Regions from separate parts of the Phytobacter sp. V91 genome, predicted to be linked through region 2. Evidence: predicted binding sites of a transcription regulator. Region 2 holds the regulator's gene; each other region holds the start of a gene.
What was found. Region 2 encodes CRP, which controls carbon source genes, mostly activating them, when cyclic AMP is high. Its sites were predicted from a motif close to ATGTGANNNNNNTCACAT; they were not measured.
Positions count from the first base shown of each region.

Region 1 (3,279 bases), on a different contig from region 2:
CGCAATGGTTCCCAGTCGCGCGCCAAATTCACGTATCCGTACACTCCACATATCTTTCGGCGATGGGACCGCATAACACTGGGCCTGGATCCCCATATGCCGGGCAATGAAAAGCGCGCGCTCGCAATGAAAACGTTGCGTGATAATAATGAAATCGTTGGTGTCGAATACTTTGCGGGTGCGGACAATGGAATCCAGGGTGCGGAAGCCCGCATAATCCAGAACAATATCTGAAGGATCGACGCCGCCGGCAATCAGATCTTTGCGCATGGTGACCGGTTCGTTATAGCTTTGCAGCGCGTTATCGCCGCTCAGCAGCAGATAATTGACCTTGCCGCTGTTATAAGCATTTAACGCGCCCTGAATACGGTAGCGGTAATACTGGTTAATGACTCCGGTACGGTAATATTTTGCGGTACCCAGAACCACGCCCACCTGACGCCATGGGAGATCCTGTAAGTCATCATAGATATAGGGGGCGGTTTTCCAGCTCATCCAACGGTCTAAGCCGAGCGCAGTCAACAGCAGTAAGCCGATAAGGACCAACAGACTGTATATAAAACGCTTCAACATGCAGACAAGCTCGATACGGGATTAAATTTCACTCAAGGCTACTTTACCCGCCCCGCAAGCGCAAGAAACGGGCGTTCAATTGCGGTCTTTTTCACCACTGCGGGCGCTAAAACCCGCAGGGGAAAATCAGGCGAGAAGCTCGCGCTCAACGTTCTGACAGCCTAATGCGCGCAGGGTGGCAACCGTTGCATCCCACTGGGTCAGAGGGGCATCTGCTTTTTCTGCGAGTACGGCGCGTTGCATATCCGGGTAGTCATAGCCACTGAGGCTCATCAGGTTCAGCGCTCCCTGAAGCGGCGGCAGCGTCGGGTTGAAGGCGGCATTTTCCGCATAGCTGCCACTGAAGATTTGCCCGTCACTGCACTCGATGGCTACGCCGGAAGGGGAGTGGCTGTAAGGGCTATGGCTTTTGTTGGCCGCGATGATTGCCGCCCGGGCGAGCGCATCGCCGCGCAGGCTGAAGCCATGATCCTGTTCATCGAGCAGCAGGGTTTTTATTTCAAGATCTTTTGGGCCGAAAGCATCGGGCAGATAATCGCCCAGCGTGTGCGGTTGACGGCCAGGCAGATTGATGCGCAGCGCCAGTCCGCTGTTCAGTTCATTCATAAACTGGCGGCAGTGTCCGCAGGGCGTGTAGTTAACGGTGACCGAGGCCAGCGCTTTTTCACCGCGTGACCACGCATGGCTGATGGCGCTTTGCTCCGCATGCACGGTTTGTTGCATGGTGGCGCCGATAAACTCCATATTGCCGCCAAAATACCAGTTTCCGCTTACGCCGCGGGCAATGGCGCCGACCTTAAAGCCAGAGAGATCGGTTCGCGCACAGGCGGCAGCGAGCGGCAACAGCGCAAAGGCCAGCGCCTCTTCGTCCATCCCGGTCGCGTCAAGCAGCCCTGAAACCTGTTCTGCGCTGAACATCGCCGGACAATGTGCGTCAGCGAGAAGCGGTGCCAGCGCGGTCTGTAAATTTTCCGCGAGAGCCGGAAACGCGGTGTGGAAACGTGAATGCATGGCGTTGCCTCATAACAATGTAATGGGATCGTAGTTTACGGGCCGATACAGCCTTTATATGTGATCAACATCTCACTGTATATGCAACTTATGAAATTCAAATTAAAAATGCGCGACGCATCGCAAATTTTAGCCCGCAATGGCGAGGATCAGCGGAAACAAAAAGGGTGCGATAAGCGACGTGATAATGCCGCAGATAACAAGCGCCAGCGAACTGAACGCGCCTTCCTGGTAATCAAGCTCGGAACAACGGGCGGTGCCAAGGGCATGAGATGCCGTACCCATTGCCAGCCCGCGGGCTGATTTGGTCTTAATTCTCATCAGATTCAGCAGGCTATGACCAAAAACCGCACCCAGTACGCCAACAAAAATCACGCACACGGCGCTGATTGCCGGGATCCCGCCAATGCTGCCGCCAACCGCCATGGCAATCGGCGTGGTCACTGATTTCGGCAGTACCGAAGCGGCAATTTCCGGTGTCGCTCCCATCATCAGCGCAATGACCGATCCGGTGACCATCGCCACGACGCTGCCGATAAAGCAGATCGTAATGATGGATTTCCAGCGCGCCCGGATTTGATGCAACTGCTCATAAAGCGGAAAGGCCAGTGCCACAACCGCTGGTTGCAGTAAGTCGTTGAGGATTTTACTGCCCTGAAAATAGTGATCGTAGGGAATACCGGTCAACAGCAGAAACGGAATAATGACCACCATGGCGACCAGCAGCGGGTTCAGCAACGGCATTTTAAAGCGTGCGGCGAGTTTACGGGCGGCGAAGAAAACCACCAGCGTCAAAGGTAGGGACCACCAGATATAGGCCATGATTATTGATTCTCTTTCTTGCCGACGACTTTACGTTCACCGTGCACCAGATGTGTGCTCCAGCTGACCACCAGGAAAACAATTAGCGTACTGATTGCGCAGGAGACCACGATCGGCCCGAACTGCGCGCGCAGCAGATCGTAATACTGCATAACACCAACGCCGATAGGGACAAACAGTAGCGCCATATAACGGATCAGCACATAGCAGCCTGGGTTCACCCATTTTGCTGGCAGTATTTGCAGCGCCAGCAGCACAAACAGGATCAGCATGCCGATAATACTGCCGGGGATAGTGATGGGGAGCAGCGAGGAGAGATAAATTCCCGCGTACAGGCAGGCATAAATAAGGATAAATGCCCGCAGATATTGCCAGATTATATTCAGTGATTGACTCATGGTGAAAACCCTTGATGAGATGCATTCATCATACAATTAATGCCTGAAATGTGCTACCGATCACATCATGAATTGTAAGCATACCAAATATTCCATTTTGGCACGTCAGGCATTACCCCAGGATCCTTCCCGCGCCTTATCATTCATCGCCCTGGCGGCAATGCTAATTTGCTGGGTCACTTCATTAATTGCGCGGCTGGCCACTCTGTCCTGGCGCATTACCCGGCCAAGGGTTCGTTGCAGCGGCGGCTCAAGTGGGTGGAGGCTCAGCCCGTCGCACTCCCCGGCCAGGCTGACGGCCATTCGTGGCACAATGCTATAGCCCAGCCCCGCGCGGACCATCCTTTTAATGGCTTCAATGCTGCCAAGCTCCATCACCGGGGCAATCTGCACTCCGGCGGTGAGAAACCAGTTATCAATCAACTGGCGCGTGCCGCTCCCGGATTCAAAGACGATCAGCGGCCGTTCTGCGCAC
Region 1 covers NZ_CBFFRJ010000050.1:13,494-16,772, reverse strand. Annotated here, with positions in the region: gene sanA (outer membrane permeability protein SanA) at 1-573, opposite strand, end outside; gene cdd (cytidine deaminase) at 700-1,584, opposite strand; gene ACSZO4_RS12280 (CidB/LrgB family autolysis modulator) at 1,714-2,409, opposite strand; gene ACSZO4_RS12275 (CidA/LrgA family protein) at 2,409-2,804, opposite strand; gene ACSZO4_RS12270 (LysR family transcriptional regulator) at 2,910-3,279, opposite strand, start outside.
Region 1: the regulator CRP is predicted to act here: its motif matches at 1,643-1,660, upstream of cdd (cytidine deaminase).

Region 2 (3,279 bases):
CTCCCGCGCCAGGGTGGTCATGGCGTTTATATGCTCAACAATAAACTGGCTGTGAGTGACCCACAGTTTCATATCCGACAGATAGCGCGTATCGAAGCCCGGCTCCTGCATCGCCTGATTAAGGGGGTTGAATAAGGCGTTGTGCGCCTGGTTGACGCGCATTCGTTGGTATGCCAGCGGCGTGACCTGCGGATCGTTGCTCAGGAGTAACTGGATAGCGTCCTGATACGTTTCCAGCGCATCATGGGCATTGCGTCGCAGCAGGCCGCTTTGCCATTGCGGCCACAGCCAGACAATGCCGCCAAAGGCTATCAGACAGCCAATCAGCGTATCGATAAGACGGGCGACGATAAATTGTTCGCCGTTGAGGGTCAGAAGCTGAAGCGTGTACACCGCCGTAAGGGTAAAGCCCACCATCGCCCAGCCGTAACTTTTGCGAATGATCAGATAGCTTATCAGGGTGACAATCAGCATGGTGACCAGCGTGTAGCCTTCCGGTACATGGTAGTGCAACGTGGCTCCGGCGATGATTAACCCGGCCATTGTGCCTGCCGCCCGGTGCAAAATGCGCACTCGCGTTGCGCCATAGCCGTTTTGGGTGACAAACATCACGGTCATCATGATCCACCAGGGCTTGGGTAAATGCAGGGCACTGCCCATCAGGCTGGCGACGCTTAACATCACGCTGATGCGCGCAGCGTTGCGTAAGGCCGCGGACTTAAGAGATAAATAGCTTCTGAGTGCCGGTAGTAGCGGCAACCTGCGCTGCTTTTCCGCCATCAGATCGCGAATATAGAGGGGGCGCTGCGTTCGCAAAACCCGGGCGATTTGGCTGAAGTGCCAGGCGCAAAACTGCCCCACCGGGTTATCAGGATGCTGGTGGGCGATTTTCTCCAGCGCGCTGATTTGTTTATCCATACTGAAGCGCTGGGGGTAACGGTGATAGAGAATATCGTCGGCAATGACCCTCAGCCTGGCCGCGACGGTCTGCGCGTTCCAGCGGATCACTTCTTCGGCATGGCTGCGTTCGACCAGCGCCTGCACTTCCTGAGGCTGATGCAAGCTGACGGCTATATGCTCCTGCAAATCGAGCGCCATCTGAAAGACACGAAGCAGCCGCTTGTAGTCACCATTATGATTCGCAGCCAGCATATGCAGTTGCTGATAACACTGACTAATCATATCCACGGCCTTTTGCTGGCGGGCCAGTAGCGGCGGCAGCGCTTTTTCCGGATCCGCATGCTGGGTCAGCAGGCTGTATTTTGCTTCGCAGTAATCGGCCAGTTGCCGGTACAGCAAACTTAAGGATTCGCGAAGCGGTTGCTCCCGCCAGAACCAAAAGGCGTTAAACGCGCCGTACCACAGGGTGCCGAGACTGTAGATCAACAGCGGTTCCCAGACCGGCATATTGCCCGCAAGGCTCAGAGTAAAGATGGCGGCGATCAGTGAGGCGGGTAGTAACCTGCCATGTAGCGCACTGATTTCCGCGGTCACCCCAAGAATGAGCGTCATCATCGTCAGAATAAGAGGCAACGGGACATTTTCGAAGAGTAAAAATTGCACCGCGAGGCTGCTACCGGCGAAAAGCGAACCGCCAATAATCACCCGTTTAAAAAAGCGTTTATGCGGGGTGTCGAGACCGGCAATGTTGCAACAGGCGGGAACTAACGAGAAGAGAAGACCGAGATCCAGTCGGCCGACAATCAGACCAACGGTCACCGGCAGACATAACACCAGCGTTTGTCGCAGTGCATAGTTGATTTCGGGGTGGTAAATCAGCCTGCGCCACATAGAAACAAAAACGGCGCATTACCTATGATAATGCACCGTTCGAAGACTTAACGTGTTCCGTACACGACAATGGTTTTACCGTGGGCGGAGATCAGGTTCTGATCTTCCAGCATCTTCAGGATGCGGCCTACGGTTTCGCGAGAACAGCCCACGATCTGACCAATCTCCTGACGGGTTATTTTAATTTGCATACCGTCCGGGTGAGTCATTGCGTCGGGTTGTTTTGCCAGATTCAGTAACGTCTGAGCAATACGGCCTGTTACATCGAGGAAAGCGAGGTTGCCGACTTTTTCCGATGTCACTTGCAGGCGACGCGCCATCTGCGAAGACAGACGCATCAGAATATCCGGGTTTACCTGGATCAGCTGACGGAATTTTTTGTAGGAAATTTCGGCCACTTCACAAGCAGTCTTGGCGCGTACCCATGCACTACGCTCCTGACCTTCTTCGAAAAGCCCCAGTTCACCGATAAAATCACCCTGATTCAGGTAAGAGAGGATCATCTCTTTCCCTTCTTCATCCTTGATGAGCACTGCCACTGAGCCTTTGACGATGTAATACAACGTTTCCGCTTTTTCACCCTGGTGAATCAGCGTGCTCTTCGACGGGTACTTATGAATGTGGCAATGAGACAAGAACCATTCGAGAGTCGGGTCTGTTTGCGGTTTGCCAAGCACCATGCGCGGTTATCCTCTGTTATAAGCTGGCTCCAGACTCAGGATCTGCACCCTGCATCTGGGGTTGCAATCTGTCTTCCCGATACTTGGGAAGTGAACCGTCAGACGTGTCTGCGGCCTCTAATATATATAGTCCTCTGCATACATGCAGTACGTCTATGTATCACTGTAGCATCCAGACTGTTTTAGCATAGCTTTTGCCGCCTGTCTCCTGGTGTCTCGCTTCAGCTTGACGCAGGTCGCCTTCCGTTGCGCCTTTTCTTATGTACGCGTAATCTGTAGAGAAAATTGCTACTCCGGAGTGAATCAAAATGCATGCACGTGTGAAATGGGTTGAAGGGTTAACGTTCCTTGGCGAGTCCGCATCAGGGCACCAAATTTTGATGGATGGAAACTCTGGCGACAAAGCCCCAAGCCCGATGGAGATGGTGCTGATGGCGGCTGGCGGCTGCAGCGCTATCGATGTTGTATCTATTCTGCAAAAAGGTCGCCACGATGTGACGGACTGCGAAGTGAAACTGACGTCTGAGCGTCGTGAAGAAGCGCCTCGTCTGTTTACCCATATCAACCTGCACTTTATTGTGACGGGAAAAGAGCTGAAAGATGCGGCGGTATCGCGTGCAGTGGATCTCTCTGCTGAGAAGTACTGCTCGGTGGCGCTGATGCTGGAAAAAGCGGCGAACATCACTCATACATATGAAGTGATTGAAGCCTGACTGGATAAGGGCATTGTAGGTTCTGATGCCCTGCTCTGGCCCTCTCCTGCGAGGGGAGGGCGCTGAAATTACGCTATCGTTCTGCCTTCCATCAG
Region 2 covers NZ_CBFFRJ010000014.1:25,811-29,089, reverse strand. Annotated here, with positions in the region: gene ACSZO4_RS04695 (YccS/YhfK family putative transporter) at 1-1,791, opposite strand, end outside; gene crp (cAMP-activated global transcriptional regulator CRP) at 1,839-2,471, opposite strand; gene ACSZO4_RS04685 (OsmC family protein) at 2,780-3,184, shown strand; gene ACSZO4_RS04680 (phosphoribulokinase) at 3,253-3,279, opposite strand, start outside.

Region 3 (3,279 bases), on a different contig from region 2:
CGTCTTCGTTATGCGCTTTTAAGGTCCACGGCAGATTACGCGCAAAACCATGAGCCGGCAGACCTGGCTGGGCGGCCGGGCCAAACCACGGCCAGCAGATTGGCACGCCGCCACGCAGGGCAACGCCATGTTTGAATGGGGTGTTCGCACTCAGCCACAGTACCTCTTCTTCACCCACTGGTTTCCAGGAGAGCAGATGTGCGCCCTGCAGGGCTACGGAGGCTTTGACTTTCGGGTGATCGACGACGATAACGTCCAGTTCGTCATTCACACGACGGGAGAGAGTAGAGGTAATTTGTTCGACGACCGGGAGAGCAAAAATTGTGTTTATCATGGTGCAATCCTTCGTTAGCGTGACACTAAAAACAAAAAAGGCGACCGAGGTCGCCTTGATAGATCAGTTTCTCACCTCAACTTATTTGGAGATGTGAGCGATCAGGTCCAGAACTTTGTTGGAATAACCGGTTTCGTTGTCGTACCAGGATACCAGTTTCACGAAGTTGTCGTTCAGTGCGATACCTGCTTTAGCATCGAACACGGAAGTGCAAACTTCGCCGTTGAAATCGGTAGATACAACGTCATCTTCGGTGTAACCCAGAACGCCTTTCATTGCGCCTTCAGAAGCCGCTTTGATTGCTTTCTTGATTTCTTCGTAAGACGCTGCTTTTTCCAGACGAACGGTCAGGTCAACAACAGAGACGTTAGGAGTAGGAACACGGAACGCCATGCCGGTCAGTTTACCGTTCAGCTCTGGCAGAACAACGCCTACAGCTTTAGCAGCACCGGTAGAGGACGGGATGATGTTCTGTGCTGCGCCACGACCGCCGCGCCAGTCTTTGTGAGACGGGCCATCAACGGTTTTCTGAGTAGCGGTAGTTGCGTGAACGGTGGTCATCAGGCCTTCAACGATACCGAAGTTGTCGTTGATAACTTTTGCCAGCGGTGCCAAGCAGTTGGTGGTGCAGGATGCGTTGGAAACGATGTCCTGGCCAGCATATTTTTCAAAGTTAGCGCCACGAACAAACATCGGGGTGCTGTCTTTGGAAGGACCAGTCAGAACAACTTTTTTCGCGCCAGCAGTGATGTGCTTACGAGCAGTTTCGTCGGTCAGGAAGATACCGGTAGCTTCAGCAACAACGTCAACGCCAATTTCGTTCCATTTCAGGTTAGCCGGATCTTTCTCAGCAGTAACACGGATGGTTTTGCCGTTAACAACCAGGTTGCCGTCTTTCACTTCAACGGTGCCTTTGAAACGACCGTGAGTGGAGTCATATTTCAGCATGTAAGCCATGTACTCTGCGTCTAACAGATCGTTGATACCAACGATTTCGATGTCAGAACGTTCCTGAGCAGCACGGAAAACAATGCGACCGATACGGCCAAAACCGTTGATACCTACTTTGATAGTCATATATTCCACCAGCTATTTGTTAGTGAATAAAAGGTTGGCTGTAAAATTACAAAAACCTTACGCAGCGTCAAGCGGAATCGTGTCAATCATTGCGACAAATCAATACTCCGCATAACCTTTGTTCGACTGATTCGTCTCACTCTTCCCATGAGCATTCTCCCCAAGTGGGGACGCCGCCCCGAATTTTAAAGGTCATACAGGATAAAAATGTGAACGGTGTCACAATTACCCCTGCGGATTTTCGGCGCGCTTAAGTTTAGAACAAAAGTTCGTACTTCATTGTTAATGTTTTGTTAGAATTGCCGGAGTGTTGTACGAGTTCTAATTGTGAGATGTGAGCATATGACGACGAATTCCTCCCAGGACGACCTGAAAAAAAATCTTACAGAAATGCAGTTCTACGTGACGCAGGATCACGGCACGGAACCGCCCTTCACAGGTCGCTTATTGCACAACAAGCGTGAGGGTGTTTATCACTGCCTGATCTGCGATGCTGCGCTGTTTCAGTCACAAACTAAATTCGACTCGGGCTGCGGCTGGCCCAGCTTCTTTGAGCCTGTCAGTGAAGAAGCGATTCGCTATATCAACGATTACTCGCACGGTATGCAGCGCGTGGAAATCCGCTGTGGCAAATGCGATGCGCATCTGGGCCATGTTTTTCCGGATGGTCCACGACCCACCGGTGAGCGTTACTGTGTGAACTCCGCCGCGCTCAGTTTCTCCGACGACGAAAACGGTGGGCAGATCAAAGGTTAGAGAATCGATTCAGCAATTATTCCACCGGAGCTAATTTACCATGGATCTTGATCAAGTCATTAACAGCATGACGCCAGAAATCTACCAGCGTCTGGTTACGGCGGTTGAATTAGGAAAATGGCCAGACGGCGTGGCGCTGACGCCTGAGCAAAAAGAGAACAGCTTACAGCTGGTTATGCTCTGGCAGGCAAAACATAACACCCAGGCTCAGCATATGACCATCGACACCCAGGGCCAGATGGTGATGAAGACCAAACAGCAGCTGAAAGAAGAGTTCGGGATCGGCAGCAAGCCGATTGCCACCCTCAAAATCCAGTAATTTCTCTTCTGCCCGGCAGACGGCGGCACCCAGGCGTACCGTCGTCTTACTCTCTTTCCATCGTCTTTCGATAGCCTCCTGATTTCCGCTCCCGCTATTGCCTTTCTGAAAATCTGTCTTTCCCTCATTGTGCTTCTTTTTATCTAACTCATTGATTTCTCTTTGCTGCGTAAATACCCCTGCTGATTATCTGTGATCTTGGTTGTGAAATGAAGATTAAAATCTTTTATTTAAAGATTTTGCGTTGACTTCAAAAATGTCAGGTGCCGATAATAGCCTCATCAAATCGCAAGAAAACACTGAGGATTTCACAATGAAAGCACTGGCTCGTTTTGGTAAGGCGTTTGGTGGTTACAAAATGATTGATGTCCCTGAGCCCGAGTGTGGCCCGGATGACGTGGTGATTGAAATCAAAGCCGCGGCTATCTGCGGCGCGGACATGAAGCATTACAAGGTCGACAGCGGATCTGACGTCTTTAACTCTGTGCGTGGACACGAGTTTGCCGGGCGTATCTGCAAAACTGGCAGCAACGTAAAAGACTGGAAGGTCGGTCAGCGCGTCGTGTCTGACAACAGCGGCCATGTTTGCGGTGTGTGTCCTGCCTGTGAACAAGGTGATTTTCTGTGTTGTACAGAAAAAGTGAACCTGGGGCTTGATAACAATACCTGGGGCGGCGGCTTCTCGAAGTACTGCCTGGTGCCAGGTGAAATCCTCAAAATTCATCGCCGCGCTTTATGGGAAATCCCGGAAGGGGTGGAGTACGAAGAGGCTGCGGTGCTGGATCCCATCTGC
Region 3 covers NZ_CBFFRJ010000148.1:6,334-9,612, forward strand. Annotated here, with positions in the region: gene ACSZO4_RS21995 (D-hexose-6-phosphate mutarotase) at 1-334, opposite strand, end outside; gene gapA (glyceraldehyde-3-phosphate dehydrogenase) at 416-1,411, opposite strand; gene msrB (peptide-methionine (R)-S-oxide reductase MsrB) at 1,754-2,167, shown strand; gene ACSZO4_RS22010 (YeaC family protein) at 2,208-2,486, shown strand; gene ACSZO4_RS22015 (zinc-binding dehydrogenase) at 2,800-3,279, shown strand, end outside.
Region 3: the regulator CRP is predicted to act here: its motif matches at 1,619-1,636, upstream of msrB (peptide-methionine (R)-S-oxide reductase MsrB).